DNA from 3 places in the Bacillus sp. 2175 genome. Region 2 is predicted to be linked to each of the others. Evidence: riboswitches for the same ligand, from Rfam matches in the RefSeq annotation. Region 2 holds a riboswitch; each other region holds the start of a gene.
What was found. Region 2 has a riboswitch for S-adenosylmethionine ahead of metK (methionine adenosyltransferase). Riboswitches for the same ligand answer to the same signal wherever they lie in the genome.
Positions count from the first base shown of each region.

Region 1: it holds a riboswitch for S-adenosylmethionine, as region 2 does, so the genes downstream of both, ACXKY9_RS15880 (hypothetical protein) here and metK (methionine adenosyltransferase) in region 2, are expected to answer to the same signal.
Region 3: it holds a riboswitch for S-adenosylmethionine, as region 2 does, so the genes downstream of both, ACXKY9_RS26985 (bifunctional O-acetylhomoserine aminocarboxypropyltransferase/cysteine synthase) here and metK (methionine adenosyltransferase) in region 2, are expected to answer to the same signal.

Region 1 covers NZ_CM173819.1:3,039,647-3,050,791, forward strand. Annotated here, with positions in the region: gene ACXKY9_RS15825 (MFS transporter) at 1-81, opposite strand, end outside; gene ACXKY9_RS15830 (hypothetical protein) at 199-432, opposite strand; gene phaZ (intracellular short-chain-length polyhydroxyalkanoate depolymerase) at 494-1,396, opposite strand; gene ACXKY9_RS15840 (MarR family winged helix-turn-helix transcriptional regulator) at 1,586-2,002, shown strand; gene ACXKY9_RS15845 (MFS transporter) at 2,018-3,217, shown strand; gene ACXKY9_RS15850 (serine hydrolase domain-containing protein) at 3,318-4,577, shown strand; gene ACXKY9_RS15855 (hypothetical protein) at 4,737-5,219, opposite strand; gene ACXKY9_RS15860 (short-chain fatty acid transporter) at 5,567-6,913, shown strand; gene ACXKY9_RS15865 (hypothetical protein) at 6,954-7,307, opposite strand; gene ACXKY9_RS15870 (NAD(P)H-dependent oxidoreductase) at 7,304-7,879, opposite strand; gene ACXKY9_RS15875 (SWIM zinc finger family protein) at 7,903-8,292, opposite strand; gene ACXKY9_RS15880 (hypothetical protein) at 8,555-8,812, opposite strand; SAM riboswitch class I at 8,913-9,011, opposite strand; gene ACXKY9_RS15885 (hypothetical protein) at 9,134-9,325, shown strand; gene ACXKY9_RS15890 (YwiC-like family protein) at 9,356-10,078, opposite strand; gene ACXKY9_RS15895 (ECF transporter S component) at 10,261-10,962, opposite strand; gene ACXKY9_RS15900 (ABC transporter ATP-binding protein) at 10,935-11,145, opposite strand, start outside.
Region 2 covers NZ_CM173819.1:4,486,961-4,498,105, reverse strand. Annotated here, with positions in the region: gene ACXKY9_RS23325 (Nif3-like dinuclear metal center hexameric protein) at 1-825, opposite strand, end outside; gene ACXKY9_RS23320 (iron-sulfur cluster biosynthesis family protein) at 1,200-1,523, shown strand; gene ACXKY9_RS23315 (DMT family transporter) at 1,821-2,726, shown strand; gene ACXKY9_RS23310 (hypothetical protein) at 2,755-2,976, opposite strand; gene ACXKY9_RS23305 (ATP synthase subunit I) at 3,256-3,639, shown strand; gene pckA (phosphoenolpyruvate carboxykinase (ATP)) at 3,978-5,564, opposite strand; SAM riboswitch class I at 5,793-5,914, shown strand; gene metK (methionine adenosyltransferase) at 6,084-7,283, shown strand; gene ACXKY9_RS23290 (GNAT family N-acetyltransferase) at 7,325-7,849, opposite strand; gene ACXKY9_RS23285 (hypothetical protein) at 7,870-8,049, opposite strand; gene ACXKY9_RS23280 (hypothetical protein) at 8,056-8,235, opposite strand; gene ACXKY9_RS23275 (MogA/MoaB family molybdenum cofactor biosynthesis protein) at 8,472-8,981, shown strand; gene ACXKY9_RS23270 (molybdenum cofactor guanylyltransferase) at 8,978-9,580, shown strand; gene ACXKY9_RS23265 (glycosyltransferase family 4 protein) at 9,862-11,004, opposite strand; gene ACXKY9_RS23260 (phosphatase PAP2 family protein) at 11,017-11,145, opposite strand, start outside.
Region 3 covers NZ_CM173819.1:5,167,625-5,178,769, reverse strand. Annotated here, with positions in the region: gene ACXKY9_RS27015 (GAF domain-containing sensor histidine kinase) at 1-191, shown strand, start outside; gene ACXKY9_RS27010 (response regulator) at 212-859, shown strand; gene ACXKY9_RS27005 (FMN-dependent NADH-azoreductase) at 1,051-1,677, shown strand; gene ACXKY9_RS27000 (transcriptional regulator YeiL) at 1,739-2,410, opposite strand; gene ACXKY9_RS26995 (YjjG family noncanonical pyrimidine nucleotidase) at 2,518-3,213, shown strand; gene ACXKY9_RS26990 (chloride channel protein) at 3,259-4,488, opposite strand; SAM riboswitch class I at 4,810-4,914, shown strand; gene ACXKY9_RS26985 (bifunctional O-acetylhomoserine aminocarboxypropyltransferase/cysteine synthase) at 5,007-6,305, shown strand; gene metA (homoserine O-acetyltransferase MetA) at 6,289-7,194, shown strand; gene ACXKY9_RS26975 (homoserine dehydrogenase) at 7,336-8,631, shown strand; gene ACXKY9_RS26970 (YczE/YyaS/YitT family protein) at 8,662-9,288, opposite strand; gene ACXKY9_RS26965 (LacI family DNA-binding transcriptional regulator) at 9,386-10,363, shown strand; gene ACXKY9_RS26960 (SGNH/GDSL hydrolase family protein) at 10,374-11,145, shown strand, end outside.

The DNA.
Region 1 (11,145 bases), 1.4 Mb from region 2:
GGCCGGTAAGAGCATTCCTTGTGATAAACCCGAGATTGCTACAATCCCAACCATAATCCAAAAAGTAAAACGCATTGACATCCCTTTCCCTCTCCTTCTCACGCTTCCACTTTTCATTATAAACTGTTTCTGCAAATGCGTGTACGAATATTCGCAATAAAAAACAAGCTAAAAGAATGAATCTTTTAGCTTGTTACCTTATCCTTCCCAAACTTGTGCTTTCACATTGTTATGAAATTGCTTAAAGTATGGATGTTTATAAAAAGCAGTTTCATATAAGTATTGCTGTGCGTTAGCGATTGGTGGCTGCGGATATTGCATTTGTAAAGGAACTACAGCTGGCGAAACTTGCATATACAGCGGTTTTATCATCATTTTTGTATATGCGTAATGATTATATGGCGAATAAGCGATGAAAAATGGTTGATGCATTGATAATCTCCCCTTTAACATACAAATGTTATAGTATATGCAATACTGTTCATTTCGGGGATTATTTCTGTTCTAACCAATTCTCTACATGTTTTATAAATACATCTAAACAATCAATAAACGGCGAGTGTCCGCAATCTTCTAATACCTTCAACTCTGCATTTTGCAAATGTTTCGCTAATTCCTCACCGACTACTTGCGGAACGACATAATCTCTATCGCCTTGTATGACGAGTGTTGGCGCTTTAATACGATGAATTTGCTTACTTCCCTCTACAACCCCATTATATTCATCTGAAATATTAAATGTAATGAGCGCATAATTCACATCTACGAAATTACGTTGCGTTAACATATCATCTAAATACTTTTCATAACGGTCCGGTTCAGGTTGGTTATGCGTATATATTAATAGATTCCATACTGTACGGTAATATAGTTTGTTCATATTTTTTATCGCGTCTAATACTGGAGCGATTTGTACTGGATCTTGTGCAATTTCTTCTTTCGTCTTTACTAAACTTGATACAATCGGCTGCCCATTCGTATCTTTTTTAAAGATTGGGTAACCTTTCATTCCTACTGATTCTACTAAAATTAACTTTTCTACAAAAGTTGGGTGGTTCGCTGTAAATTGCATCGCAACGCCACCGCCCATTGACCAGCCCATTAATGAGAATTTCTCTAGCTTTAACTCGTCGATAAATAATTTTACATCTTCTGCAAAGTCTTGTAATGAATCTATCGATTGATTATACGTTGATTGTCCAAACCCTCTTAAATCAAGAGCGTAAATATGGTATTGATCTTGCAACTTTTCAATAACTAAATCCCAATGTTGTGACGATGTCATGTTCCCGTGAATGAGTACAAGAATATCTGTATTTCGCCTTCCAACTTCCTGATATGCAATCGTTTCTCCGTTCGATAGTGAAACAAACTCCATTGTTGCAGGCTTAATCATCACAAGTTCCCCCATTCTATTTAATAGAAAGAAAATTCTTTACTTAATTAAAGAATAGCACGTAGAATGTACGTTCGCAACATAAAACCTATAAGAATTTTTTACATAAATCAACATGTCTATTACTAGACAATTATTATAAAAAAGTATATAGTTAGCTAGGTAACTAATTTGAAAGGATCAAAATACATGGACGAAAAACAACATTTTTTTCACATCGTCAGCCAGACTTCTCGAAAGTTTACGAAGAAATTTAATGAACGTGTATCTCCAACAGGGTTATTTAGTGCGCAATGGGCTGTTATTTTCCGCATTAATCAAACTGGTTCTTGTACGCAAACAGAATTGTGCCAGTATTTAAATGTTGAATCACCAACGATGACTCGTACGTTAACACGTATGGAAACGATGGGATGGATTATTCGTACAGAAGGTAAAGATCGCCGTGAGAAGCTCATTTCTTTATCCGAAACAGCGATAAAGATGATTCCAATATGGCAAGAAGAAGTTGATACTTTCGAAGAAAAAACGCTAGAAGGTATTAACGAAGATGATTTACATCAAGCATTTCAAGTGTTACAACAAATTATTAAAAATTTAGATTAAATTGGAGGGATGACGATGCAAAGTGAGAAACTTTGGACGAAGGATTTCCTCGGAACTTGTTTTAGTAGTCTATTTCTCTTCTTAACATTTTACATGCTTATGACTACTCTACCTGTCTATGTAATAGACGGCCTAAAAGGAAAACCTGAGGAAATTGGTTTAGTTGCAACTGTGTTTCTTATTTCTTCTGTTTTATGTAGACCATTCACAGGAAAATGGCTCGATGATTTAGGAAGAAAGAAAATATTATTTATTTCACTTTCATTATTTTTAGCCGCTACTGTTATGTATTTCGGTGCGCAAAGTTTATTCTTATTACTTGCCCTTCGCTTCTTACACGGTATTGGGTTCGGGATGGCAACGACAGCTACTGGTACGATCGTAACTGATGTTGCGCCAGCTCATCGACGAGGCGAAGCACTTGCATATTTCGGCGTATTTATGAGTCTGCCGATGGTAATTGGTCCTTTTTTAGGTTTAACAATTATTTCTCATTTTTCGTTTACTGTGTTATTTATCGTTTGTTCCGTATTTTCATTACTTGCATTTTTATTAGGACTACTTGTAGATATTCCACACGAAGCACCTGTTAGCAAACAAAAACGTGAAAAAATGAAATGGAAAGACTTAATCGAACCATCTTCTATTCCAATTGCACTTACAGGATTTGTTTTAGCCTTTTCTTATAGTGGTATTTTATCCTTTATTCCTATTTATGCGAAAGAACTCGGTTTAAGTGAAATTGCAAGTTACTTCTTTATTTTATACGCACTTGTTGTTGTCATTTCTCGTCCATTTACAGGAAAGATTTTTGATCGCTTCGGTGAAAATGTACTCGTTTACCCTGCTATCATTATTTTCACAATCGGAATGTTCATATTAAGCCAAGCACAAACTTCATTTTGGTTCCTTGGCGCAGGTATGCTAATCGGTTTAGGTTACGGAACATTAATTCCGAGTTTCCAAACGATTGCGATTTCTGCCGCTCCAAACCATAGACGTGGTTCTGCGACAGCTACGTATTTCTCATTCTTTGATAGTGGTATTGGCTTTGGTTCTTTCATTTTAGGTATTGTCGCAGCGAAATCCAGTTATCATAATATGTATTTTATCGCAGCTATTATCGTTGCGTTCACTTTACTTTTATATTATGGATTACACGGACGAAAACAAAAATTCAAGAAACAACCTACAGACGGAAAAATTTCCGCTTAACGTTAATAAGGAAAGTAAACTTCCCCGTTTACTTTCCTTATTTTGTATTTCTTTCAAGACGAGCGTATACTTATAGTAGAAATAAAAAGGAGGGCCATATATGAAACTAAAAAAATCTCCCCTACTCTTACTTATACTAACATTCATATTTGTAATTACAGGGCTTGGGTTTACTTACTTCAAACAAAATAAAACGACCCCATCAAAACATAATGTGACAAAAGAAAACTGGTTAAATGACCCTTACTTACGTTGGTCATATACCCATATGAAAGAATTCACTTTAGTTAATAACGTAAAAAACAATCCTGACCAAATTGCTCACTTCCCTTCCGCATTGCAAAACTTAGACGATTTTGCTGTGGAGCGTAGATTCGGAAATACAACTCCTCTAAAAAAACTTTTAGACGATAACAAAACAGATGCTTTTGTCGTTGTACATAATGGACAACTTGTTTATGAACGATATTTCAATGGGTATAAACAGAATGAACCTCATGGTATGGCATCATTAGCAAAAGTCTTTACCGGGGCGATTATACAATCTCTCGCTGAAGAAAAACGTATTGACTTAGAAAAAACAGCTGACACTTACATAAAAGAATTAAAAAACACACCGTTCGGTAATGCCACACTTCAGCAATTAATGGACATGCAAGTGTCAGCTGAATATCCTACTCATGGATATGAGCAGCCTGGGCTAGAAAATCAAGATGCACAATTATATTTAGCTAGCAATATTTTACCCCGCGGCAAAAATTACGACGGTCCGATGAAAATTTATGATATGTTACGAGAAGCCGAAGAAACTGCACCGCCTGGTTCTTCCTTTTCTTACAATAACGGATCAACAGAAACGCTCGCTTGGATTATTAGAACTATTACTGGTAAATCACTAGCTGAAAATGTAAGTGAACGAATTTGGTCTCAAATTGGTATGGAAGAAAACGCGTATTACGTTACAGATGAAACAAAAGTAGAACAAGCTAGTGCTGGATTAAATGCAACTGCTAGAGATATGGCGAGATTCGGGCAATTACTATTAAACAACGGGGAATATAACGGAAAACAAATTCTCCCTTCTTCTATTACAGAAAGTGTAAAAAATGTACAAGAAGGTGAACTTGAAATTAGTAGTGGCGCTTCTATTTCTTATCATAATCAATGGTGGATTCCCCACAATGAACAAGGTGCTTTCGAAGTGTTAGGTAGTTACGGACAAACACTTTACATCGATCCGAAAGCAAATATGGTAATCGCCCACTTCTCTTCTAACGCAACGCCAAGTAATGAAATACATTCGGTTTATTCAAATATGTATATTGATATTGCACATTATTTAGAAAAGCTTCCACAGTAGTGGAAGCTTTTTCTTGTTGGGACATTTTATTTATACTCCTACATATTAGAAGATACTGAAAGAATAACTGCTTAAAACACGCCTATCAAAATTTATATAAGCAGTTTACATGTTTAATTAAGTGTTTAACTAATACATCCACACCTTTTGGAGAATTCGTTAAAACACTTCCCTTACAAAGATTGTCTGTTCATATTGGTCGAAAATTTCTTCTATAGATGAAAATAAAGTTTCTTCCGGGATGATGAACTTTATTTTTTGACCATTTTTTAACATAAAGGAAATTGTTCCATTATCATTAAAACCTGTATGAAACGTTCCTCGTTTATTTAATACTACCTCTTCAATTGTATTTATTTCAATTGAAAAGTTATTCTTTAATTGCAAGAGTTCATGTACATCGCCAGTATGTATTTTTGTATCTATTTCAGTTTCTAAGTTTAATTGTTTTTTCTCAATTTTTTTGAACCAGAACAAAAACAATAGCTCTGAAATACCAGGTAATTGTTTTTTATAAGCATATCGACTATGAAACTGTCCGCCAATCTTTATAAAATATATACAGTCACCTGTAATAAAAACTTTATAATACATATCTGCCGTAAACATTTTAGGCTTTAAAAGATAAAAACTTTTGATCATAATTCCCCCATCAATTTTAAATGTATTTGTATAAACATTTTTAGCTAGATTTGTGCTAAAACATATTTCTCATGTAATACAACACTATTGTATTGAATCTCCTCTCCCTTTGCAACAGTTGCTTTGAAGCCAGCTAGTAACCTTTCTGTATACTATCCCTATAAGTGCTACCCCATTTCCAACCGTTTTCTTCTAGTATATTAAAAGCAGAATCTGATACAAGGCTCTATATCAACCTATCAATAAATTATCACCCTATAAATATCTGAATTTTCTTTATATTAGAGGTTATCTCCTAAACAACCTCGAATAATTGTACTACATATACATAAGGAGGGTGATCTATTTTGTTTCGTTCCTTTACAAATGGTTGCGTCGCCTTAGTGCAACGCTTCTTGCCAGAACCGTTTATTTTATCATGTTTACTAACTGTTTTTGTTATCTTCTTTGGTATGTTTGCGACTCACCAAACCCCTGTAGAAATGATTAATCACTGGGGTAATGGAATTTGGGGACTCCTCGCCTTTTCTATGCAAATGGCACTTGTACTCGTGACTGGATCTGCTTTAGCAAATGCTCCTCTTATTAAAAAGGGATTAACGAAAGCTGCCAGACTACCAAAAACGAATGGACAAGGCATTATTGCCATTTCAATTGTAAGTTTACTTGGTGCATACATAAACTGGGGCTTTGGAATTGTTGTATCTGTTTTATACGCAAAAGAAGTGGCAAGGCAGCTGGACGGATTAGATTATAGACTAGCAATCGCCTCTTCTTACTCTGGGTTTCTCATTTGGCATGCCGGTCTTTCTGCCTCTATCCCTCTTACGTTAGCAACAGGCGGTGAAACGTTAATTAAAACGACTGCTGGAAGTATTAAAGAGGCGATTCCAATAACAGAAACGTTATTCTCACCATACGCTCTCGTTCCAGTTATTATTTTTCTCGTTACGATGCCTCTCATTAATAAAGCGATGCATCCAGATGAAAAACATACGATTACAGTAGATCCTAGCGTGTTCCATGAAGAAGCTGCTGCTCAAGAAGTAGAAAAAAATACGTTCGCTGAAAAGATGGAAAATAGCATTATTATTACACTTTGCGTTGGATTGTTAGGTCTCATTTATATTTTCAATTACTTTTATACGAAAGGTTTTAACCTTACTCTCGATATCGTGATTTTTATGTTATTAATTGCAGGTCTTATTTTCCACCGTACTCCGATTCAGTATATTCGCGCTTTTTCAGACTCTACGAAAAGTGCTTCTGGCATTTTACTTCAATTTCCGTTTTACGCAGGAATTATGGGCATGATGATTGGAGCAAATAGTGAAGGACTTTCACTTGGAGGAGCTATTTCTAATTTCTTTATTAGCATTTCAAATGAAACGACTTTTCCGCTCTTTACATTTTTAAGTGCTGGCATTGTTAACATTTTCGTTCCATCTGGCGGCGGTCAATGGGCTGTGCAAGCACCAATTATGATTCCAGCTGGCGCTGAACTTGGTGTACCTGCTGCAAAAACAGCAATGGCAATTGCATGGGGCGATGCTTGGACGAATTTAATTCAACCTTTCTGGGCATTACCAGCATTAGCGATAGCTGGTTTAGGTGCTCGTGACATTATGGGATTTTGTGTTGTGAACTTACTATATGCGGGTTTTATCATTAGTCTATGCTTCTTATTTATTTAAACGAAAAGCTAGTTTTATACTAGCTTTTTTACATAATAAATCACTTATTTCCCATGCAATTTATAATCTTCTCCCACTCTATCTCCGTAAGATGTAATGACTCAAATGCAAAAAAATCTTCGCAAATTTTTCCGATTAAGTGTGGATGTTCACTCAAAAAATTCCACTGTAACGCTTTAGGAAGAAAATATGTTTCATATTCTTTACTTCCCCGTACTATCTCATCTACTTCTCTTTCACAAATTCCTCTTATTAAATAATCATTTCTTAACTCTATTTGAATTTGCTGAAATGTTTCGCTACATTTTTTCAATTGAAGTAAACGCGTAACATACTTCCGAAAAAGTTCGCCATCATACTGAACACAGTTTATAATACAGTCAACTTCATTCATAATGTACGAGCCTTTTCTTCTATTTGTAATAACCATTTTTCACGCTTTGATACTTTACTCTTTTTCACAGATTGAAACACTGACCGTTTTATATTGCGAATGCCACAAAAACGTAAAACACCTCTCTTCATCATAATCCAATCTGCTGATCGATATAACAATGCGACGTACCATAGGGGCGAGTCTAACTTATTAATAACCCATGCTTTTTTCCCTTGCAATAATCCTTTCGGCAGAGCCCCTTCATATTTATAAGCAAATCCAGCTACGAAAATACGATCGATAAATCCTTTTAAAATTGCTGGCATCCCCCACCACCATATTGGATAGATGAATAAAAGTGTATCTACTTCTTCTACTAACGTTCTGTACCGAGCTGTTTCTTCTTCATTTACTAAATCACGTCTTTTCTTCTCTTCATTAAATACGAGGACTAGATCAAATTGTTCTTTGTATAAATCAAGCAGCGTAACTGAATGATTTGTTTCCGGTAGTCCTTTTTGCACATGATTTAAAATCGCCGCGTTAAAACTTGAAGGATTAGGATGAGCGTATACAATTAGTACGTTCACTACATAACAACTCCCTCTATACGTTAAAGTTTCCCCTTCTTTAACATCTTCTCTACAATCTGTACGTTTTTCGAACTTTGCAATAATCGATTCAATAATATAAGTAATTCTTCTTTTTCTAAATCTCTCAGTTTCTCTTTAACTGCACTCTCACCAGCACCTTGAATATCATAAACAACTGCCGCCATATGCTTACAAAGATTCTCATATGGACATTTGCAGCTACTTTCTGAAAAATCTTCGAGATCGATAACTACTTCATAATTTCCTGCATTTCCAGTAACGAAAGCAAACACTTTTTTATCATGTATTTCAACATCTTCTACATGTCCATCTTCATAATATTCATATCCCTTATCTACAATGTACTTTGGGATCCATTTCGTTATATCTTTTAATAAGTAAGCGTACATAATTGTACCCCTTCCTTTAATTCCCTTTTGACTTCAAAAATCCTGTATGTTATTCTAATAACTGTCAAATAGCAAGTCTATATGACAAAACGACTGACACCTATTCGGCGAAGGTGTCTCTTTTCATTTGCAGCCGATATGAATTGCCTCTTTCAGGCACATTCAATTTTTGACACTACACACTCAACACCATTCCCTGTATCAGGCTGCTTTAGCAGTCTTTTACTCTACATACTCCGTTATTTTAAGAAAAAAAGAGAGCTTAGCTCCCTTTTCTCGCCTTATACAATACCCCTTTTTCAGCATAGAGATATTCATCAGCTAATGTAATTTTCCCATCCAGTTTTAGTTCGTCTAATAATCTTGATAAATAAAATTGATGCAACATCTTTTTCGTGAATTTTCCTTCATGATGCGAAACGATATGTTCTTGAATATCTAACAATGATATCGGCTTATCTTGCTCTATCATATATTCATAAACTGTACTACGCAGTTTTACGTATTTTTCGAGTGTCACAGTAATGCGCAACCCCTTTCTTCTTAATATAAATTTTCGTAATCGGTTTTTTTGCAATAAAAAAACCTCTCCGATAAGAAGAAGTTACGTATATATCTTCGTCTTATCTCCCAGAACAAATATGTTCTGCTGGAATTAGCACCTGCATCGCGGTTGCTGGGTTTCATCGGGCCAGTCCCTCCACCTCTCTGGATAAGAAAATATTCACTTAATTCTTACTATACGTAATTCCACTTTAATTGTCAAATAAATATAACAAATTATATTTTCTTCCTTACTGTTCATACTACCCATATACGAACACGCAAGGAGGATTATGAAATGCATCAAAATGCTCGCGGATATGTACAAGATTCTTTTCAATCATTACAAGAAGCTAAAAATTGTTTAGAAGAAGCGCTCGAAACAGTTGAAAAAGATTTTAATCGCGCTCGTATTGAACAATCACTTTATGCTGTTGAACAAGCTATTCAACGTTGCGAGTACACCGTTCACATTTTAGAAAAAGATTAAAAACTTCCCATCAATTGATGGGAAGTTTTTTCAAATGGCATACTTCATAATTATTGCCGTTATAATTAAAAAATATACAGAATTAGCAATTTCTAAAATTCCTACTTTTATAATAGAAATTTTTTTGCCATACAACACAATTGCTCGAATGGCACTTGGTATAAAAATAAGAGAACACCAGGGATTAATCACAAATATGATTATCGTTAATACGATATGATATCCCCAAGATATAAGACGATACTTCGGGTTATTTTTTTCACGAATCATCGTTTTCACATAGAACGTACTACCTAAAAAGTATAAAAATGAAATAAGTGCAATGAATATAGCTGTATGACCGATTTGCTTCATTGAAAAGTAATAACTAATTAATCCACCGATACAAAACACAATAATCGCACAAATATCATTTAATAGTGCTCTTTCATTTTTTTGACGAGCGTAATACATATTCACTATAAATAATGGAATCATTACTATTACGAATAAAAGAATTCGCCACTCATATAATAAAGAAATCATCCCAAATAGGAACGCAATACTGAAATAAACAATGGCAGCTTGTAAAAACTCTTTTTTTCGTCTTTGCTTTATGTACGTAAGAAATGGATACGTGGCTAAATAGATAAAAAACCACGCTAAAAACAATGGAATATGATAAATAGTAGGTTTCCCAAGTATGACACTTAATAAAAAAGGAATAACAAGCATAGCCCATGCACCATGTTGCTTCGGAATAACTAACTTCATTAACTATACACCTCCCTTTTGAAAAAAGTTCTCACCTACCATTATACAAATAATTTTATATAATAACGGATGTATATTAAATCGATTTTTTGACAAAAAAATGCTCCTTACAGTATGTAAGAAGCATGAAAGAGGCAAACGAATATGTAAGTCGCGACCCTACCTTATATGAGTATGCTTTTCTATGTCACGTTATGCTCATCTAATATACCGTATTTCTTTTTAAATCTTGTAAGAATCGTAATCCATGAAGTACTAAATAGTAATAAGAAAATAACATTCGAAATCGCATGGCTCAAATCAAAGTAAAAACTTGCGATATAATACGAAATGACAGTTTCCCATGTTGCTTCTCGTATAAAACCGAGAAGACCCCAGAAATTCATAATCCAGCCAAATAAAAAGCCAACAATTACTCCGTAAAGAAGTCTTCCCCATAGCTTTTTCATAAAAAATGTATTACGAAGTAAACCTGCTATAAAACCAATCATGCCCCATGAAAACATTTGCCACGGTGTCCATGGACCTTGTCCTAAAAAAATATTAGATACGATTGCTGCTGTAGCACCAATCATAAAACCAGTTTCACTACCAAATACAATTGCAGAAACGATAATGACAAAAGAAGTTGGTTGTACACTTGGTAAAATAGAAAATGGCACCCGGCTTACTGCTGCAATTGCCGCTAATACAGCAACGAGAACAATTTCACGTGAAACAAACGCCTTTCTTTCAAAACGGATATAGAAAGGTAACATAATAACCGCTAATATAAACAAACTACTTAACATGTAATAACCGTCCATGACAAGTGTCGTAAGGAGTAATGTGCCGATTATTACTGCAAAGATACATATTATGAATGCAACATATCTTTTGGACAAGCTTCGTACACATCCTCCCACGTTAATGCATATGGCAATTCTTTTCGAATGAATCGGTTAATAGATGTTGTATAAAAGAAGTTGCCGCTAAAAAATTCTTTCGGTGCATCATTCATAATGACTGTTCCATCAAATAACATCATACATTGATCAACGTATTTCGCTGCAAACTCAATATCATGC
Region 2 (11,145 bases):
AGAGGCAGAGTGTGACACACCAATTAGAGACATATTCGTTTCTTTTACATAATCCATAATGAGCGAGTATTTATGTCGGCCGTAATCATTGTCGATATGGCAGTGGATTTCTCCTGTAATATATGCTTCAGCACCTTTTTCTTCTGCTTCCTTCATTAAAGATACAACATCGCCACACCCAGCGATAATTGCGATTTTTTTAATGGAATCATGTCGTTTACCTTCGAAGTCTGTGTAAGGAATCTGGAAGAGTTGTTTTAGATGTTTTTGGAGTGCTTCTGTTGATGTTTCATCTATTTCACAAATAAGGCCAATTGGTTCTTGTTCTGGACCTCCATATGCAAAGTCGTCCACTACAGTAGCGTTTAATGCTTTTGCAATTGAAATACTCGTTCCATGCGTTTGATGAAAATCCATTGGTACATGACATGTATATATAGAAAGTTGTTTTTCTTTTATTCCTTGCAAATATTTTTCAGGAATTGGTATGAAACCGCGACCTGATCTTCCAAGCGGATCACCACACTCCATTACAAGGGGATGGTGCATAAAGAGTAAATCACCAGGTGTGGATTGTGAAATGAATGTTTCAAGAATGTCATCTGTAGGGAATACAGCTAAAAATACTTTGTTTACATTTTCAGATCCGTGCATCATAAGGCCGTTAAATAAATCTACAAAATTTGCTTCGAAAAATTGTTGCCAAGGAAATTTGATAGGATCATATATGGCTGGGATAAATCGACTAAAGGCACTATCTTTTCCGTATTTTTCAATTTGGAATAAGTGATCGAGTGATTGCTCTATTTTTTTTAAGGCTGGCATGTTTGATAATCCTCCTTAAGATGATTCTTGCTTTATGAGTTGTTTGTATTCTTCGTAGCAAAATAAGAAGCGGATAGGAAACAAATAAAACCTAGGATCCAGCTAATAGAAGGAGAATAGGGAAGTACATGCTGTAATAGCATTCCGCTAGAAATGAAGAAACTACTAAATAGACCTAATAACATGGGATATCGTTGTAGTTTGAACACGGATAGTAAACATCCTTTCTCCTGCATGAACTACTCATAAAAGCTCGATTACTGAAACTTTATCACATACATTGTATATTAGTCTTAATTTTCTGTATATAACTTTTAAGAAAAATGATGATACAATATATGAATGATAAGAGAAGAGAGGATGAAGATTAACATATGTACGTTACTGTAACAGAAGCAGCATATAAAAAGATTATGGATACGATTCCAAGTGAAGCGAAATATATAAAGTTATTTTACGATAATGAGGGTTGCGGTTGTGTCATGAGCGGAATCATCGATTTAGTAGCTGTAGCAGAGAAAGATGAGCGCGATGTGGATATTGAATCAAGCACAATGAACTTTATCGCTGATCGTACAAAGCTTGTATTTATGGACGATAAGTTAACGGTTGATTGGCATGAAGGTGGAGGAACTTTTCAGTTGAAGAGCCCAAGCCAGTTTTATAATCCAAATATGAAGTTACACGTTCGAATATAGTAAAGGAAAGGTGATTCCAAAATGTATTTTGGAATCACCTTTTTTATTTTATAAGTCGCTATTATTGTCGATTTTTGTTGATAAGTCGATATATTGAAAAAATCGCTGATATAAATGGAGTTGCGCTGATATATTTGGGAAATCGCCGATATAAATGGAGTTGCACCGATATATTCAGAAAATCGCCGATATAATTTCATTTACCAAAACGTTTCAAAAGTAAAAAGATTTTTTCACATAATGAAATGTACATGTGATTGAATTTTCTGTATAATCTTCTTTGCGGAGGGGATACGCATGAGAAGATGGGGAATTGAGTTGTTAATTTTAAGTGTTGTTATTATTTGGGGGATTAACTATACAATTGCGAAGTATGGACTTTTAGAATTTACAGCAATTGAGTTTACTGCACTTCGCATGATGGCGGCGGCACCGCTTCTGTTACTCCTTACCTTTTTTATTGAAAAGTCGGTTTATATGGAGCGAAAGGATATACCTAGATTAATTATCGTTAGCATTGTAGGTATTGTACTGTATCAAACGTTATTTATGGAAACTGTCAAATATACATCTGCTACAAATGCCTCTTTACTCATTTCTATTTCACCTATTTTTACAACTGCATTTGCGATTTTCTTGAAACAAGAAAAGTTTTCTTCTCGAAAGTTAATCGGTTCTATGACTGCCTTTGTTGGTGCAGCATTAGTTTTAGTAGCAGGACATTCGCTTACTAGTTCTTTTTATGGCAATGGAATTGGACTTATTACATCAATATGCTGGGGGCTTTATCCTGTTTTAGCAGGACCATTAATTAAAAAATATTCAGCATTACGTGTTACAGCATGGTCTGCATTAGTGGGTGCGATTCCGCTATTATTGTTAAGTGGTCCACATGTGTTTGTCATGCCATTTCACATTACTCACGGAATGACACTATTTGCTTTACTATATTCTATTTTCTTTGTAACAGTATTTGGTCTAGTAATGTGGTATGTTGGTGTTCAAAAAATTGGGGCGTCACATACGATGGTATATATGTATATAACGCCGCTTGTAGCTGTTTTATTTGCAGCTGTCTGGGCAAATGAATATGTATCGTTTCAACAAATCATCGGTGGAATTATCATTTTTGTCGGTCTATGGTTTGTGAAATCGGAGAAAGTAAAAGTTCATTCTATTGCAGGGGAACCTATATCAAAATAGGAAAACAGATCACCTATGATCTGCTTTCCTATTTTTTTATTTTTGGTAAGAAGATGAGAAATAAGATAGCAGTAATAAGTGGAATTAAGTTTAAAAATGGAATACGGAAGAGTGTAATAAGAATAATACCTGGAAGAAGAACACCGAGGACAGCGTAAAAAATGCTATGGTTTTTCGTGTACCAATACAATGAAAGTCCAATAAGTGCAGGGATAATGAGGTGAATGAGAGCCATTAAAAAATAAATCATTAGACGCCCCCTTTATTTGTGTGCTTATTACATCATATCCGTATGTTCATAGATTGATATCATTTTTTTCATAAATGGACGAAAAAAGTTTGAAAAACCGTCACAAAATATGAGAATATGATGTTTTAAATCTTGTATAATATTATTTCCTAAAAATATTTAAACAACATAAACATACTGTTTATGTTGTTTTTAATTTGAGTGAAATGGATGTAAGGAATATGAATTTGAAAGAAATTTTTTGTTGGATAGATAAAAATTACTGAAGAGGAGAACAGCATGATTAGTATGTCATTAAGATCGTTTAAAATTCAATCGTATTATTTACTAGGTTTTCTTTTACTAGGCTGGATGTTAACGCCGTTTTCAGCTCATTTTCTAGGTGCTGGAATTGGGCTTATTGTAAGTATGTATTGCGTTTGGCTTTTAGGGAGACGAATTGAGAAGCTTGGAGATAGTATTGTAAAGAAGACGAAAGCACCGACACTCGGTATGTTTAACCGTTTTGCAGCTGCAATTTTGGGTGCTATTATTATGTACGAAATTGAGCACCACATGGTTATGTGGGCATTTGCAGTAGGGATTTTGGGTGGGTATTTCTTAATTGTTGTTAATTTAGGATACTATAGCATGAAAGATGAGAAAGAACTAACAAAGAGCTAAAAAAGATAAAAGACTTCTTTTTAGATGGAATAGATGATCCAGCCACGGATAGAAGCGGTCAGGGCCTTTTTTAGCCCCATACGATGTGAAACCCAGTAGGGATATAATGTATATATTCGAAGCTGTAATTTTATAATCTAGGTCATAGATGAAGAGATTAGCGTTTCACTTTATATAAGATATAGAAAGAAGCTTACGTTTTCACGTAAGCTTCTTTTTTATGTAAGTGTGTGTAACCGTTAAGCCGCATTGGGTTTTGTCGGTGAGTACGCGAAACTTTACGGTTACACGACACTTATTCATATGAGTAAAGGGTTATTCCAACAGAAAGTTTTAATTTAAGCGATTGGACCGCCTAAGTTAATAATGTCTTCAGATACGCTGTCGAACTTTTTGAAGTTAGCTTTGAATTCATTTGCAAGTTCGATTGCTTTTGCTTTGTAAGCAGCTTTATCAGCCCAAGTTTGTTCAGGCATTAACACTTCGTCAGGTACACCTGGTACGTGAAGTGGAACTTCAAGACCGAAGATGTCATGTTTAGCTGTTTCAGTTTTCGCAAGTTCACCGTTTAATGCAGCTTGAATCATTGCACGAGTGTAACCTAAGTTCATACGTTTACCAACGCCGTATTCGCCACCAGTCCAGCCAGTGTTTACTAAGAATACTTTCGCATCGTGTTTCTCAATTTTTTCACCAAGCATTTCAGCATAGCGAGATGCATCAAGTGGTAAGAATGGTGAACCGAAGCAAGTTGAGAATGTTGCTTGCGGAGATGTAACACCGCGCTCTGTTCCTGCTAGTTTACTAGTGTAACCACTTAAGAAATGATACATAGCTTGTTCTTTTGATAACTTACTGATTGGAGGCAATACGCCAGATGCATCAGCAGTTAAGAAAATGATTGTATTTGGGTGTCCAGCAACACTTGGCAGTACGATATTGTCGATCGCATGCATAGGGTATGCAGCACGAGTATTTTCTGTTAAAGTAGTATCGTTATAGTCTGCGATACGCGTTTGGTCATTAATGATAACGTTTTCTAAAACAGATCCAAATGTGATTGCATCGAAAATTTGTGGTTCTTTCTCGTGAGAAAGGTTTACACATTTCGCGTAGCAACCGCCTTCAATATTGAATACACCGTTATCAGACCAACCGTGCTCATCATCACCAATTAATTTACGGTTTGGATCAGCAGATAATGTTGTTTTACCTGTTCCAGATAAACCGAAGAATAATGCTACATCGCCTTCTTCACCTACGTTTGCAGAACAGTGCATAGAAAGAATATCTTGTTCAGGTAATAAGAAGTTCATAATAGAGAAGATTGATTTTTTCATTTCTCCAGCGTATTCTGTACCACCAATTAATACGATGCGTTTTTCGAATGAAACCATAATGAATGCTTCAGAGTTTGTACCGTCAACAGCTGGATCAGCTTTGAAATTCGGTGCAGAAACAATTGTGAACTCTGATTCATGAGTCGTTAATTCTTCTTCAGTTGGACGAATGAATAATTGATGTACAAATAAATTGTGCCATGCATATTCGTTAATAACTTGAATTGGTAGGCGGTAATTGCGGTCAGCGCCTGCAAATCCTTTGAAGACGAATAACTCTTCTTTTTCTTTTAAGTATTCTAAAACTTTAGTATATAATTTATTAAAATGTTCTTCAGAAATCGGTTGGTTCACAGCTCCCCAAGCAATTTTGTCAGCAACCGATGCTTCTTTCACAATAAATTTATCTTTAGGAGAACGTCCTGTATATTTTCCTGTTGAAGCAGAAACGGCACCAGTAGAAGTTAATTTCCCTTCATTTCGCATTAATACTTTTTCCACTAATTGCGGAACACTTAGTTGAATCTGTGCATTGCTTCCGTTCAATAATTCGTGTAAACCAATTTGGACATTCACAGTACTCATATTTATATACCATCCTTTTCATTTAATGAAATATTTCTCGTAATCCCCAACAAGAGTATAACACAATTATATAAATAATGTATACTATTTATTTCTTTTTGTTTGTGTGAATGCATTATTTCCTTATTAATATTTCATTTCAGGCGTATTGAGAAAAACTTTCAGGAAAATGTGAATATTAATTGACAAATGAATATCATTTCTTTAGTATAGGTTGGGACGGATACTCTCTTATCCCGAGCTGGCGGAGGGACAGGCCCGATGAAGCCCAGCAACCTCACTTGTATTGATAAATGCAGGTGAATAGGTGCTAAAACCTGTGCGAGGCTACAGGTCTCGAACGATAAGAGCGAAGGGCAAAAAGCAGTATGCAAGTAGCAAATTAAACCTTTCCTCTATGTAAAGTAGGAAAGGTTTTTCTGTATGCTTGTGTGGGAGAATAAATGTATGTCGCAGTTTGTGGCAAATTAAGGATGAGTTCCGTACAATATATACAATTACTGTAGGGAGGTTTACCACATGACAAAAAAACGTCATCTGTTCACATCTGAGTCTGTAACTGAAGGACATCCAGATAAAATTTGTGACCAAATTTCTGATTCAATTTTAGATGCGATCTTATCAAAAGACGCAAATGCACGTGTAGCTTGTGAAACAACTGTAACAACTGGTTTAGTATTGGTAGCGGGGGAAATTACGACTTCTACTTACGTAGATATTCCGAAAATCGTTCGTGAAACAATTCAAGGCATTGGTTACACACGCGCAAAATACGGATTCGATGCAGAAACTTGTGCTGTTTTAACATCTATCGATGAGCAGTCTGCTGACATCGCTATGGGTGTTGACCAAGCGCTAGAAGCACGCGAAGGTCAAATGACTGACGCTGAGATTGAGGCAATTGGTGCAGGAGACCAAGGTTTAATGTTTGGTTTTGCATGTAATGAAACACAAGAATTAATGCCACTTCCAATCTCGCTTGCTCACAAATTAGCTCGCCGTTTAACTGAAGTACGTAAAGATGATACATTATCATACTTACGTCCAGATGGAAAAACGCAAGTTACAGTTGAGTATGATGAAAATGGTAAACCAGTACGTGTTGATACTATCGTAATTTCTACACAACATCATCCAGATGTTACATGGGAAGAAATCGATCGCGACTTAAAAGAGCACGTAATTAAAGCTGTAGTACCAGCAGAATTAATGGATGGAGAAACGAAATTCTTCATTAATCCAACTGGCCGCTTCGTAATTGGTGGACCACAAGGTGATGCTGGTTTAACAGGACGTAAAATCATCGTTGATACTTACGGTGGATACGCTCGCCACGGTGGCGGTGCATTCTCTGGTAAAGATGCAACGAAAGTTGACCGTTCTGCAGCATATGCAGCTCGTTATGTTGCGAAAAACATCGTAGCAGCTGGTCTTGCTGAAAAAGCAGAAGTACAACTTGCATACGCAATCGGTGTAGCACAACCAGTATCAATTTCAGTTGATACATTCGGCACTGGTAAAGTATCTGAAGACGTACTAGTAGAACTAGTTCGTAACAACTTCGATCTTCGCCCGGCTGGTATTATTAAAATGTTAGACTTACGTCGCCCAATTTACAAACAAACAGCAGCTTACGGCCACTTCGGACGTACTGATGTAGATCTATCATGGGAACGTACAGACAAAGCTGCAGCTTTAAAAGAGCAAGCTGGTCTATAATATATGAAAAAAAGCTTTGCGCGGTGAGCGCAAAGCTTTTTTTATTTATAATTACGTTGGAATAAAGCGAAGAGTTCAATGTCATGCCAAGTGCCGTTGCGGAATATAGCTTCTTTACAAGTTCCTTCATGTTGAAAACCAAGTGATTTATATAATTTAACTGCTCTATCGTTAAAAGAAAATACTCGTAAAGAAAGGCGATGTAAATTTAATTCTAAAAATGCATAATCCAATAATAGGGTTAAAGCTTCCTGCCCATAACCTTGCCCCCAGTAATCCTTTTTACCAATATCAATAATGCATTCAGCGTTTCGATTATACGAATCAATATGAATTAAAGAAGTAATACCAATTGGAAGATGCGTAGCTTTTTCTTCAATGATATAGGTCTTAGAGTTCGAAGAATGAATAAATTGCCGGCAAAGTTTTTCTGTGTCTTGAAAGGAATATTTATCAAGAGTGAGTGTAGTTGAACTCATAACGTCTATATCATTATGCCATTTATAATATGTTAGAATATCATCTTCGGAAAACTTTCGTAACTGGATACGGTTGGATTCAAACAATGTAAACACCCCTTTTGTATTTACTGGTTTTTGTTCATTATCTCAACACACGAACTACAATAAATTTGTCCTTCTAATTCAATATACTTTTTCATATTCGTCATGTCATTCGCCGGAAAGGGCATATGAATCCACGCTTTTTCATACGTTTGTATTTCTGTTTTACATGATTTACAAAAGATTGATTTCTTTTTGAACATATGTGATCAACCTTTCATTTGACGTGCTTTACTTGCGCAAAAGGCACTACTTAGTAAAAATAGTGTCGCGAATATAATGCTTACTAATGTAGCGTATGGAATTGCGCCTTTTAAGGAAAAGCCGACAGTGATTGAAGCGATGAATAAGAGGATAAATGTTGTTGTTAATTTTTTATAAAGTTCCATACAATGTAGACCTCCAATTTATTTTTTAGTACAAGTTTTAAAATTGAATTCTATTATGTAGAAAATATAAAGAGTAGCTAAAGATGTGTAGTCTAGGAGTATAAGAAAGTACACTTTCCTTTTTGTGGGTTAGTATACTTATATTGTATCATGGCGCATGATTGGCTTCATACATAATTGTGTAAAGGTATGTATGATAAAATGAAGAAAAGTCTTTAAGAAAGGAAAGATAAAAAATGAGTGTAACTGAACATAAAAAACAAGCTCCAAAAGAAGTGCGTTGCAAGATTGTTACAATTTCCGATACACGTACGGAAGAAACAGATAAGAGCGGACAACTATTACATGAATTGTTAAAAGAAGCGGGACATAAAGTAACTTCTTATGAAATTGTAAAAGATGATAAAGAAAGTATTCAGCAAGCGGTGTTAGCTGGTTATCATAAGGAAGATGTAGATGTTGTATTAACAAATGGCGGTACTGGTATTACGAAACGCGATGTCACAATTGAAGCAGTATCAGCGTTATTAGATAAAGAAATTGTTGGATTTGGTGAGCTGTTCCGTATGATTAGTTATTTAGAAGATATCGGAAGCAGCGCAATGTTAAGTAGAGCGATTGGTGGTACAATTGGGCGCAAAGTAGTCTTCTCGATGCCAGGGTCTAGCGGAGCGGTTCGACTTGCGATGAATAAATTAATTTTACCGGAATTAGGCCATATTACATTTGAGCTGCATCGCCAATGAGTAAGTATGCTGGAATTGTATTAGCGGGCGGTATGTCGAGTAGATTTGGTGAGCCGAAGGCGTTAGCAATTTGGAAGGGAACTACTTTTGTTGAGCATATTGTGAAAGTGATGGGAACTACTTTGCAAGACATTGTAGTAATTAGCCATACTGATATAAAAGAGCGAGTAGAGCAATTCGTACAAGTTCCTGTTATAGAAGACATTCCGCACTATAAAGGAAATGGACCGCTTGCGGGCATTGTATCAGGTATGGAATACATAGAAGCAGATTGGTACGCTATTATGCCTTGCGATGCACCAAACGTTTCGCATCAATGGTTTGCCATTTTACTAGAGCAAACGAGCAATGAATATGATGCGGTTGTACCTATTATTAATGGAAGAAAACAACCGCTACTTGCGGCGTATCATAACCGCGTGAAAGAAAAGATTTATGCTTTACTTCAGGAAGAAAAAAGAAGTATGGGCCAGCTTTTATCACAATGTAATGTGAAGTATGTTTCTGGAGAAGATGTACAAGCGAATGCGGATTGGTTTATAAATGTAAATACGAAAGAAGAATATGTGCAGGCTCAAAAAGACCTTTCAAATGAATGAAAGGTTTTTTGATATACAGAATTGGGGAACAATTACTGTATAAAGGTATGTGAGTAAGTTGATTTTAAGGGGAATTCTTAAAATCATTATACAGTTTAAAATACTGTATAACCATATATTAATTTTTATGGGTTTTTATTACAAGTCTGTTTAGTTATGTTTATTTTTGATATAATTAATATAGAAATAAAACAATGTTTAACCTTATGTATCATTTATTAAACTAAAATTTATGACCATGTAATAAACTCCCTTCGTTTTTTTGAAGGGAGTTTTTCTATTTAAGCAAGCAACTCTGATGCGTTATGCTGCAGGACTTCTTCATAATGGTTAAGCAAACCGCGAAAGATCTCATCCCAGCTCTTTGATTTCGCAAAAGATGAAGCTGATATTCCCATCTGCTCAAGTTTTTCTTCATTTTGTAATAAAAAATAAATGGATGATAGAAATGCATCTTCATTTTTAGGCGGACAAAGAACTCCCGTTTTTCCATCTGTAATAATATTTTTAACCCCGCCACTATTTGCACCAATGACAGGTGTACCGCATGCGAGTGATTCAAGTACGACATTTCCGAATGTTTCAGTAGCTGATGGAAACACCATTATGTTAGAACAAGCATATGCTTCAGCTAAATCTGCACTTTGTAAATAGCCAGTAAAAGTGATATTTGTTTTCGGAACAGCTTCACGTAAACTTGTTGCTAGAGGACCGTCTCCTGCAATGAGCCAATGAATATCGTTTCGAGTATGTGCTGTTTTAACGATAAGGTGTTGCAGCGTATCAATATCTTTTTCAGGAGCAATTCGTCCAACATAGGAAAGGACATACTTCGCTGTAATATTATATTTTTTTCGGAATAGGTCTGTATTGTAAGCAGGATGAAAGAGTGTGCAATCTACACCACGTCCCCATATAGAGAGGGTCTGAAAGCCTTTGTTTTTTAATTGATGTAATGTTTCAAAGGAAGGTACAAAATTTTTTTGCATATGACTATGAAACCATTTTAAATAGTTCCACAGCATATTGGAGAGGAATTCGATTTTGTAATAACGTAAATAGGCATCGAAATCAGTATGATAAGAACCGACAACTGGGATGTTTAACTTTTTTGCATAATACAATCCACAAAGTCCCATGTTGAAAGGTGTGGCAATGTGAATAATGTCAGGTTTAAAGGAAAGTAGTTCCCGTTTAATGCGCGGAGTAGGAAAAGAAAAACGACATTCTGGATATAATATTGTTAACGGGATACTTCTCATCTTATTCACATTCGCTACAAAATTATCTTCAGCTGTATGCTGAGGGGCGAAAACAGAATAGGCGATCTGTTCTTTCTGAAAATATTGTGTTAATCGCTCTAACGTTTTCGCAACCCCGTTAACTTGTGGCGTAAAAGTATCGGTAAAAATGGCGACTCTCATCATATCACTCCTTTATGTGAAAAGTGGGATGAATTGATAAAAAGAGATGATGCCAGAACAAGTGCCAAGGCACATACCGACGAATACATCTGACGGATAGTGAAGGCCTAAATAAATACGTGAAATACCGACGCATAACGC
Region 3 (11,145 bases), 680 kb from region 2:
TTACAGTGAATGAGAAAAATGTATCATTAGAAATAGTTGATCAAGGAAAGGGATTTGTGGAAAAGAATATAAAAGAAAAGAAATCACTAGGTATGACTACGATGCGTGAAAGAGTAGAATTAGTTGGTGGAACAATTAAAATTGTAAGTAGTAATAAACGAACGAGCGTAAAAGTAAATGTACCATTATGATGTGAAAATGAGGGAAGTTTGTGAAAATAAAAGTATTGTTAGTTGATGATCATACAGTCGTTTTAAAAGGATTAGCATTTTTCTTAAGTACACAGGAAGATTTAGAGTTAGTTGGAGAAGCGAATAATGGGAAAGAAGCGTTAGTGAAAGTAGGAGAAACAACTCCCGATGTTATATTAATGGATTTATACATGCCTGAAATGGATGGTGTTGAGGCGACGGCATATATTAAAAAAGAGTATCCAAATGTGAAAGTAATTGTATTAACTAGCTTTTCTGATCAGGCGCATGTGTTACCTGCATTAAGGGCTGGAGCAAGTGGGTATATTTTAAAAGATGTAGAACCAGATCAGCTTGTTGAGGCTATTCGAAGCGCATATAAAGGTAATATTCAATTACATCCGGATATAGCAAATGCTCTTCTCTCTCAAACATTACCTGTAGAAGAAAAGGAAGAAGAACCTTCTATTCAAGTGGATGTGCTAACAGCGAGAGAAAATGAAGTATTGCAGCTATTAGCGAAAGGGATGAGCAATAAGGAAGTTGCATCTGTTTTAGTTATTACAGAAAAGACGGTTAAGGCGCATGTAAGTAGCATTTTGAGTAAGTTGAATTTATCTGATCGTACGCAAGCGGCATTATATGCAGTGAAAAATGGAATTGTATAAGACGAAAGTCGTAAGACCAAGTTCGCCTTTGGAAGGTGGACTTTTTTTATGGAAAAATACGTCTATGTGAGGACGAAATTGTCATTATATAAAGATAAAATATGTTTGTAAGCAACAAAACAACAATTACAAGGGATACCTTTTTTGAAAGCATATAACAACATAAGAGTGAGTACTAGGAGGAATAAATAATGGCAACAGTTTTATTCGTTAAAGCAAATAACCGTCCAGCGGAACAAGCAGTTAGTGTAAAATTATATGAGGCATTTTTAGCAAACTATAAAGAAGCACACCCAAATGATACAGTAGTAGAACTTGATTTATATAAAGAAGAATTACCATATGTAGGCGTAGATATGATTAATGGTACATTCAAGGTAGGTAAAGGATTTGATTTAACAGAAGAAGAGGCAAAAGCAGTAGCAGTTGCTGATAAGTATTTAAATCAATTCCTAGAAGCTGATAAAGTTGTTTTCGGCTTCCCATTATGGAACTTAACGATTCCAGCAGTATTGCACACATATATTGATTATTTAAACCGTGCTGGTAAAACGTTCAAATATACGCCAGAGGGTCCAGTTGGCCTAATCGGAGATAAGAAGATTGCATTATTAAATGCAAGAGGCGGCGTATATTCAGAAGGTCCAGCAGCTGAGGTAGAAATGGCTGTTAAATATGTAGCAAGTATGATGGGCTTCTTCGGCGCAACAAACATGGAAACAGTAGTTATTGAAGGGCATAACCAATTCCCAGATAAAGCAGAAGAAATCATTGCTGCAGGTCTTGAAGAAGCAGCTAAAGTAGCAAGTAAATTTTAATTAAAAGTATAATCGTCACTCGAAAAAACAGCATTAACATGTAAGCGTTAATGCTGTTTTTTTATATTTTTAGTTCATCAGCAAGTTTTTCTAATGTATTTCGATCTTGTATATAATATGTTCGGCCTTCTTTTCTTAAATAATTTAGTTGGCAAAACTGATTTAATACATATAAAAGATGACGGTAGCTGACATTTAAATATTCCGAGGCCTCGGTATGCTTTTCTATATAACAATTATTTTGCTCTGTTAATAAAATAAAAGCAGCTAATCGATTTTCAAAAGGATAACTATAGTTTTTTGCGTGATTTTCAGTGCGAGTAATTGTCTTTTCTCCAATAAATTTACATAAGTGCTGTAAAAACGTTGCATCTTGTAATAAAAGTTGCTGACAATCTTTAAGAGGAAGTGCCAAACACACACAATCTTCTAGTACTTCAACGGACTTAGTAATATTTTCTACTCCTATTAATCCTAATTCCCCGATAAAAGATGGTGCTTGAATAAAATTAATTAATGAAACCTTCCCGTTTTTATGACTCATATATATTTTTGCTTTCCCAGAAATTAAGTAATAGAGATAAGGGAGAGCATTTCCTTCGCTACATATCATCTCTTTCGTTTGAAAAGAATGCAGCTCTACATATGGCAAGACATGAAATGAAAATAGGGTATGGAATTGATGGATTCGCATGTATTGATAAATTTCTTCCTCATTTTTGCTGATTTTCATATTTTCACCCCCATGTATAGTATGAGATATCTCCTATTATCTTTACAAGAATGAATGATACGATTTATGTAAATTTGTTTTTGTAGAAAAGAGAGTGTGATGAATTTATGAAAAAATATAAAACATTGTTATTTGATGTAGATGATACATTACTAGATTTCCAAAAGGCTGAAAAAGTGGCTTTACGGGTGCTTTTTGAAGAGAAGGGAATCCCTTTAACAGACGAGATAGAGGCTCGTTATAAAAAAATAAATAAAGGTCTTTGGGATGCTTTTGAAAAAGGAGAACTATCACGCAATGAAGTTGTAAATACAAGATTTTCTCTGTTGTTTAAAGAGTATGGAGAAGAAGTAGATGGAATATTATTGGAAAATAATTATCGTAACTACTTAGAAGAAGGAAATCAACTCATGCAAGGTGCGTTTGAATTTATAAATCAAATTCAAGGAGAGTATGAATTGTATATAGTGACAAATGGTGTTTCTAAGACGCAAGATAAGCGTTTGCGTAATGCAGGTTTACATTCATTATTTAAAGATGTTTTTGTTTCGGAAGATACAGGTTTTCAAAAACCGATGAAAGAGTATTTTGATTATGTTTTTGAACGGATTCCTAACTTTGCACCTGAAGCAGGGCTGATTATTGGGGATTCATTAAGCGCTGATATGAAAGGTGGATATGTAGCGGGAATTGATACTTGTTGGTTTAATCCAGAAAGGAAATTAAATGATAGTGGGATTATACCGACATATGAAGTGCATAATTTTGAGGAGTTAGAAGCGTTATTAAAGCAGCATGTGTAATAAAAAAATAGGCAGTGGAGCTTTCATCCCCACTGCCTATTTTTATTAATTTTTATTTTCGTTATGTTTTGGGAGCGGAAAGGCATTCCCGATAGCAGCTGCACCAAGCATGGGCAATAGTAAATTAAGCGGGAAAAACATAAGTAATAGTAATGTTATAGCTATTGGCTTTCGTAACGCATAGCTTGAAATTGCTGTCGTTACGATGGCAACAGATGCTACTGGATCTATAGGAAGAATAGATGCTACAGCGTATCCGATACTTGACCCGGAAAATATAATTGGGAAGATATGTCCACCTCGCCACCCTGTGTTCAAACAAACGGCAGTAATGCACAACTTTAAAATCCCTGAAAGAAGTAGTATCCAAAAAGATAAATGGCTCCATTCAACAACTAATTCTTTTAATTGATGCTCACCTGAAAATAATGTGTACGGAAGAAAAGTTCCCGCAATTCCTAATAAAATACCACCGATAATTCCGAGTGTCAGTTTGTATTCCCTAAAAGGGTGAATTAACTTCTCTAATGTGAATTCTAACTTGAAATAAAAGAAACCAACTATAGCACCGATACTAGCAAGTGGAAGAAATGCGATCCATTCATTGAATGAAAGTGCACCTTCCCCGAAATCAACAATAAAGGATCCACGATTATCGAGTTTACTCAGTAGTAAATAAACAGAAAAACCTGCGAAAGTAGTAGCTAAGTATACAATCGCCTTTTTTCCTTTAGAAAAAGCAGCAATTTGTTCCCCCTCATTTTCATTTGGTGCTAAATAACCGAATAATGGTGCGTTAAAAATGACACTTAAAGTAGCTCCAATTCCGATCTCGGTTAGCTCATTCATACTCTTTAAGGCAAATTTAAAGCGATCCCCTACCCATGTGCACAGTCCGCCTATAATTCCAACTAGTGCGGCTTCTGGACCAAGACTAGCACCGAAAATTAAAACAATAATCGCTGTTAAAGTAGCCTGATGGACAAAGCGATATTCGATTCGACCAGTTTTTTTATATTCAGCCATCACTTCAGGCATAAGGCGTGGGTATGTACCGAAATGTTTTTGTGATAGACCAACAAGGACCCCGCCAATTATTGTTACGCAAAGGGTGTAATAAGAGGGAAAAGAGAGAACTTCAGGCAAGTATCCCCAAATAAAGTGGATTCCAATATTTATTGTGACTAAAAATAACCAGACTGTAGCTCCTACTATAGATCCTAGAAGAATGCCATATAGAGCAAGTATGTACTGCATATCTTTTTTATTTGTCATGTTATACCTCCGTTATGTAAATCTTAGTAGGTAAAAAAGTGAAATATACTAGTGAAAAATGGATTGAATATATATAGTATCTTTTTGAGGAGATGGCCTATTCAACATATAGGTTAACTTTAGGGGAATTTGAATTTATAGGTTAAATTACTTATTTAATTTTATAGACTGATTTGAGGTTTTTAAAGGTCTTTTTTGAAATAGACTAGAATATATTTCTTTTGTTGCTTTATATGAAACTGTTAACATTTATTTTAGAACATTCAGAAAAACCGTTTGACATTAGGAAATTATTGCTATAAAATCAACGGTAATTGCATAGTCTTATCAAGAAAAGGTGGAGGGACAGGCCCGATGAAACCTTGGCAACAGCCGTATAACGGAATTGTGCCAAATCCTGCAGGTAGTAATCCTGAGAGATAAGAAAGAGCCTTTAGAGCGTGTTTTCAAACTGCTCCTTTCTTGTTTTCAGGAAAGGGGCAGTTTTTTATTTTGTATAAAAGAAAGGAGAATGAGAGATGGGAGAATCATGGGGAAAAGGAACAATTTGTGTGCAAGGTGGCTATACGCCAAAAAATGGTGAACCACGTGTTTTACCACTTTATCAAAGTACAACATATAAATACGATACTTCAGATGATTTAGCAGCCCTATTTAACTTAGAGGCAGAAGGATATATTTATACACGTATTGGAAACCCTACTCTAGCCGCATTTGAGCAGAAGTTATCAGATTTAGAAGGCGGTGTAGGAGCTGTTGCAACGGCTTCTGGGCAAGCAGCTATTATGCTCGCAGTTTTAAATATTTGTAGTAGTGGGGATCATTTACTTTGTTCTTCAACGGTTTACGGGGGAACGTTTAATTTATTTGGAGTGAGTTTGCGTAAACTGGGCATTGATGTTACGTTCTTTAATCCAAATTTAACGGCAGATGAAATTACGGCGCTTGCTAATGACAAGACGAAACTTATCTATGCAGAATCGTTAGGAAATCCAGCGATGAATGTTTTAAATTTTAAAGAATTTTCAGCTGCTGCTAAAGAATTAGAGGTACCTTTTATCGTTGATAATACATTAGCAACTCCTTATTTATGCCAGGCGTTTGAACATGGGGCAAATATTATTGTTCATTCTACGACGAAGTATATCGATGGGCATGCGAGCTCCTTAGGCGGTATTGTAATTGACGGTGGAAACTTTGATTGGACAAATGGAAAGTATCCTGAACTTGTTGAACCAGATCCAAGTTATCACGGTGTAAGTTACGTTCAAAACTTTGGTGCAGCAGCGTATATTGTGAAAGCACGTGTTCAGCTATTAAGAGATTATGGAAATTGTATGAGCCCATTCAATGCATATATTAGCAATATTGGCTTAGAAACATTGCATTTACGAATGGAACGTCATAGTGAAAATGCTCTTGCAGTTGCTAAGTGGCTTGCTAATCATGAACGTATTGAATGGGTGAATTATCCGGGCTTAGATAGTAATGAAAATTACTCATTGGCACAACAGTACTTGAAAAAAGGTGCTAGTGGTGTTTTAACTTTCGGTATTAAAGGCGGATTAGAAGCAGCAAAAGAATTTATCGCAAATGTAAAACTAGCAACTCTTGTAACACACGTAGCTGATGCACGAACTTGCGTTATACATCCTGCTAGTACGACGCATAGACAATTAAATGCTGAAGATCAGCGTTTAGCTGGTGTTACATCTGATTTAATTCGTTTATCAGTTGGTATAGAAGATGTTTCTGATATTATTGCAGATTTGGAAGCAGCTCTAGTTGGGGGCAAAACACATGCCGATCATAATTGATAAAGATTTACCGGCTCGCAAAGTGTTACAAAAAGAAAATATTTTTGTAATGACGAAGGAGCGAGCGGAAACACAAGATATACGCGCTTTGAAAATTGCTATATTAAATTTAATGCCAACGAAGCAAGACACAGAGGCACAATTACTTCGCTTAATTGGAAACACACCGTTACAATTAGATGTTCATTTGCTTCATATGGAATCACATCTATCTCGTAATGTAACGCAAGAACATTTAACAAGCTTTTATAAAACGTTTCGTGATATTGAAAATGAAAAGTTTGATGGGCTCATTATTACAGGAGCGCCAGTGGAGACCCTTGCTTTTGAAGAGGTAGATTATTGGGAAGAGCTTAAACATATTATGGAGTATTCAAAAACGAATGTAACATCTACGCTCCATATTTGCTGGGGAGCACAGGCTGGCTTGTACTATCATTATGGTGTTCCAAAGTATCCCCTTAAGGAAAAAATGTTCGGTGTATTTGAACATGAAGTTTGCGAGCAACATGTGAAATTGTTACAAGGATTTGATGAATTGTTTTTTGCTCCGCATTCTCGTCATACAGAAGTACGAGAGAATGATATTAGAGGAGTGAAAGACTTAACATTGTTAGCAAACTCTGAAGAAGCAGGTGTTCACCTTGTTATTGGGCCAGAAGGAAAGCAAGTGTTTGCCCTTGGACATAGCGAATATAGTTGTGAGACGTTAAAACAAGAATACGAACGAGATCGTGACAAGGGATTAAATATTGATGTGCCAAAAAACTATTTTAAACATAATAATCCAGATGAAAAGCCGCTTGTTAGGTGGAGGAGTCATGGTAATTTATTGTTTTCTAATTGGTTGAATTATTACGTGTATCAAGAAACCCCTTATATATTGTAAAGAAGGATTGTGTAACACGTGGCAACGTTTTCCTTGTAAAGATTAACCTTTATTTTTCCGAATGTTCAAAATACATTGTTTTTCAGATTTTTTACTCATATAATTTCATCTAAACACAATTTTTGAGGGGTGGACAGTACTATGAAAGAAATTCAAGTTGGGTTATTAGGTCTTGGGACAGTTGGCAGTGGTGTGGTTCGTATTATTACGGATCATCAAGAACGACTCATACACCAAGTAGGTTGTCCAGTGAAGGTAACGAAAGTATTAGTGCAAAACATTGAGAAAGAGAGAGAGGTAGAGGTACCTTCTACTCTATTAACACAAGATGCAAATGAAATTTTAGATAATCCAAATATTGATGTTGTCATTGAAGTGATGGGTGGCATTGATGATGCAAAATCATATATTTTACAAGCTTTAAAAAGCGGAAAGCATGTTGTAACTGCAAATAAAGACTTAATGGCATTACATGGAGCTGAATTATTAGCGACAGCAAAAGATAATAAGGCTGATTTATTCTATGAGGCGAGTGTGGCAGGGGGAATTCCAATTTTACGCAGTATCGTAGAAGGACTTTCCTCAGATCTTATTACGAAAGTAATGGGAATTGTAAATGGAACGACAAATTTTATTTTGACGAAAATGTCAGACGAAGGGAGAGCATATAACGACGTGTTAAAAGAAGCCCAACAACTTGGATTTGCAGAAGCAGATCCAACATCAGATGTAGAAGGTTTAGATGCAGCAAGAAAAATGACGATTTTAGCTACTCTCGGTTTCTCTACAAATGTAGAGCTTGGAGACGTGAAAGTAAAAGGGATTACCTCTATTACAGAGGAAGATATTGAATATAGTAAGAGCTTAGGTTATACAATTAAATTAATCGGTCTTGCAAAACGAGATGGTGAAAAATTGGAGGTTACAGTTGAACCAACTTTACTTCCAAATACACATCCTCTTGCGGCAGTACAAAATGAATATAACGCTGTGTATGTGTACGGTGAAGCAGTTGGGGAAACGATGTTTTATGGACCAGGCGCAGGAAGTTTACCAACAGCGACAGCTGTTGTTTCGGATTTAGTTGCTGTAATGCAAAATATTAGATTAGGGGTAACAGGAAATAGTGCTGTAGTCCCACAATATCAAAAAGTATTAAAAGAGCCAGACGAAATTGTCGTGAAAAAGTTTTTAAGACTGCATGTAAAAGACGAAATTGGTGTATTTGCAAAAATTACTTCATTGTTCTCTGAGCGCGGAGTTAGCTTTGAGAAAATTATTCAAATGCCGCTTGAAGAGAAAGGAAAGGCTGAAATTGTAATTGTAACGCATCGTGCGTCTCTTGCTGATTATGATTATATTCTACATACGTTGCAAGGGTATGAAGAAATAGATTGTTTGAAAGCGAACTATCGAATTGAAGGGGATGCTAAGTAGTATCTCTTACCATAAAACAGAAAGAGCCTATTAAGCAGCTTGCTTAATAGGCTCTTTTTTATTTAAAATCTGCGTACCAACTTGAATAAATGCTTGGATAATCCAGCCTGTTGTAAAGGATAAGATGATTGTTCCAAAATAGATAGGTCCATCTAATAAAAAGCTTAACGTTAAAAATAAAAAGGCTAATGAAATTTCTGTTCTTCTAAACGTCCATTTTTTCTTCTCAGCAACCGTCAAAACGAAAGCTTCTTGAGGCGCCGCGCAAAGGTTTGTAGAGACGTAAAGACCAATCCCAGCTCCAACGAATAGATTTCCACAAATAAGTGTTATATATTTTGGAAGAGAGCGGATAGCATCCATAATAGTTGTAATGGAACCAATCCAATCAACAAAAAGCGAAATAAGAACCATCGTTACAATGGTACCGATCGTAATTTGTTTTTTATTCCAAAAGAGTACGATAAGAGTAAAAGCAAAATTAATCATGAAAATCCAAAAACCGATACTTATCCCGAAATTTTGATATAGTGCAATAAAGAAGGAATCATAAGGGCTAAGTCCAAAGGAAGTAATTGTCGTCATCATATTAATACCGATGGCGAGAGTGAGTAGACCGCCAATGAAAAATATATATTCTAATTTGAATCGAAGCATAGTTGTATATCCTTTCAAAATGTATTTGCTAGGAAAGGATATATTGTGGAAAGCTTACCAGGTCAAGGGATAATTTTTGTGAGAAGGGGAAAATGAGATGACAAATATAAGAAAGATTGCTGAACTTGCTGGAGTATCTGTTTCAACTGTTTCACGTGTACTAAATAATCATCCGTACGTAAATGAACAGAAACGAAAAGAAATTTTAGCAATTATAGAAGAATTAAATTATACGCAAAATGTGAATGCAATTCATTTAGTGAAAGGAAAAACGAATGTCATTGGCGTTTTATTACCGCACGTAAATGATCAATATTATAGCGCCATTATCGAGGGAATATCAAAGGAAACAGCAAAAAACAATTATAATATGATGCTTTGTCAGACGAATTATAGTGAGGAAAGAGAATTAGAAATTTTGAATATGTTAAAAATGAAAAAGCTTGATGGGGTTATTATATGTTCCAGGGCAAATAGTAAGGAAAAGCTTGAAGAATATACGAAATTTGGTCCGATTGTTATGTGTGAAGAAATAGACTCGAATTTCATTTCGAGTGTGCATATTGATTACTATAAAGTGTTTTCGCGCGGGATGAAGAGCTTAATAGATGCCGGCCATACAAGTATTGGGTATTGCATTGGAAGAAGCAATAGCATTAATAGCCAGAGAAGAAAACAAGCATATGAGGATGCGCTTCAAACGATTGCTGTAACACCGATAGAGGACTGGAAGTTTAAAGGCTGTTTTACGGTGGAGGATGGGCGTAATGTAATTAGGGAATGGGCCCATATGTCAGTAAAACCAACAGCGTTTCTTGTATCTTGCAACCATATTGCAGCGGGAATGGTAACGGAAGCGAAAAAACAAGGGATTCGTATTCCAGAAGATATTACGATTATCGGTTGTGATGATCAAGATGTGGCAGATATTTTAGGCATTACGACGATTTCGTATTGTAGTAAAAATGTTGGTGTGAAGGCATTCGAATTATTATATGAAAAGATTAATGATGAGAAAATAGATGTAAAGCACGTAGAGTTATTGCCAGAATTAGTACATAGGGAAACAACATAATAGATAAGGTGTGAAAATCGCTTTTCAAAATTGCGTTTGGTATAATTATGGACAATCTATGAGGGCTAAAAGGGGTTTTGATATGAGATCAAAAGTAGTAAAAGTAATTCTACTCATTACAATTGCATCTTTCTGTTTATTTGCATATGGCTTTGTTTCAGGTGTAAATGATGTATTAAATCCGAAAGCTTCAAATTTAATTAAAAAGACCGATGTAGTGGCAAAAGAGAAAAAGAAAACGGGAACGTTACAAATCGTTAGTTTAGGTGATTCATTAACGCGTGGCGTTGGTGATAAAGAAGGAATTGGCTATGTTGGGCGAATGAAAGAGGATTTACAAAAAGATTATAAGCAAAAAATTGCATTAACAAATTTAGCAGTTAGTGGTGCAAAAATGCCCGATTTATTAAAACAAATTGAAAGTAATGGCGCTCAATATTCAATTAAGCAAGCAGATGTAATCGTGTTAACGATTGGTGGGAATGATTTGTTCCCAGGCTGGGAATCGCTTGGGAAAATAGATTTAGAGACGTATCGTCCTGACACAGAAACGTTTCAAAATGAAGCAAAGAAAATTATAGAAGAAATTCGTAAATTAAATACAGATAGTCCGATTTTTTGGCTTGGTTTATACAATCCTTTTGAAGATGTAGAAGATTTAAAAGGGTCTTCAAACATTGTTGTGGACTGGAATGCATCTTTAGAGAAGTTAGCGCTAAACGATAAAAATGTATATATTACACCGACATTTGATTTATTCCAAAACCGCGGGAAAGATTTAT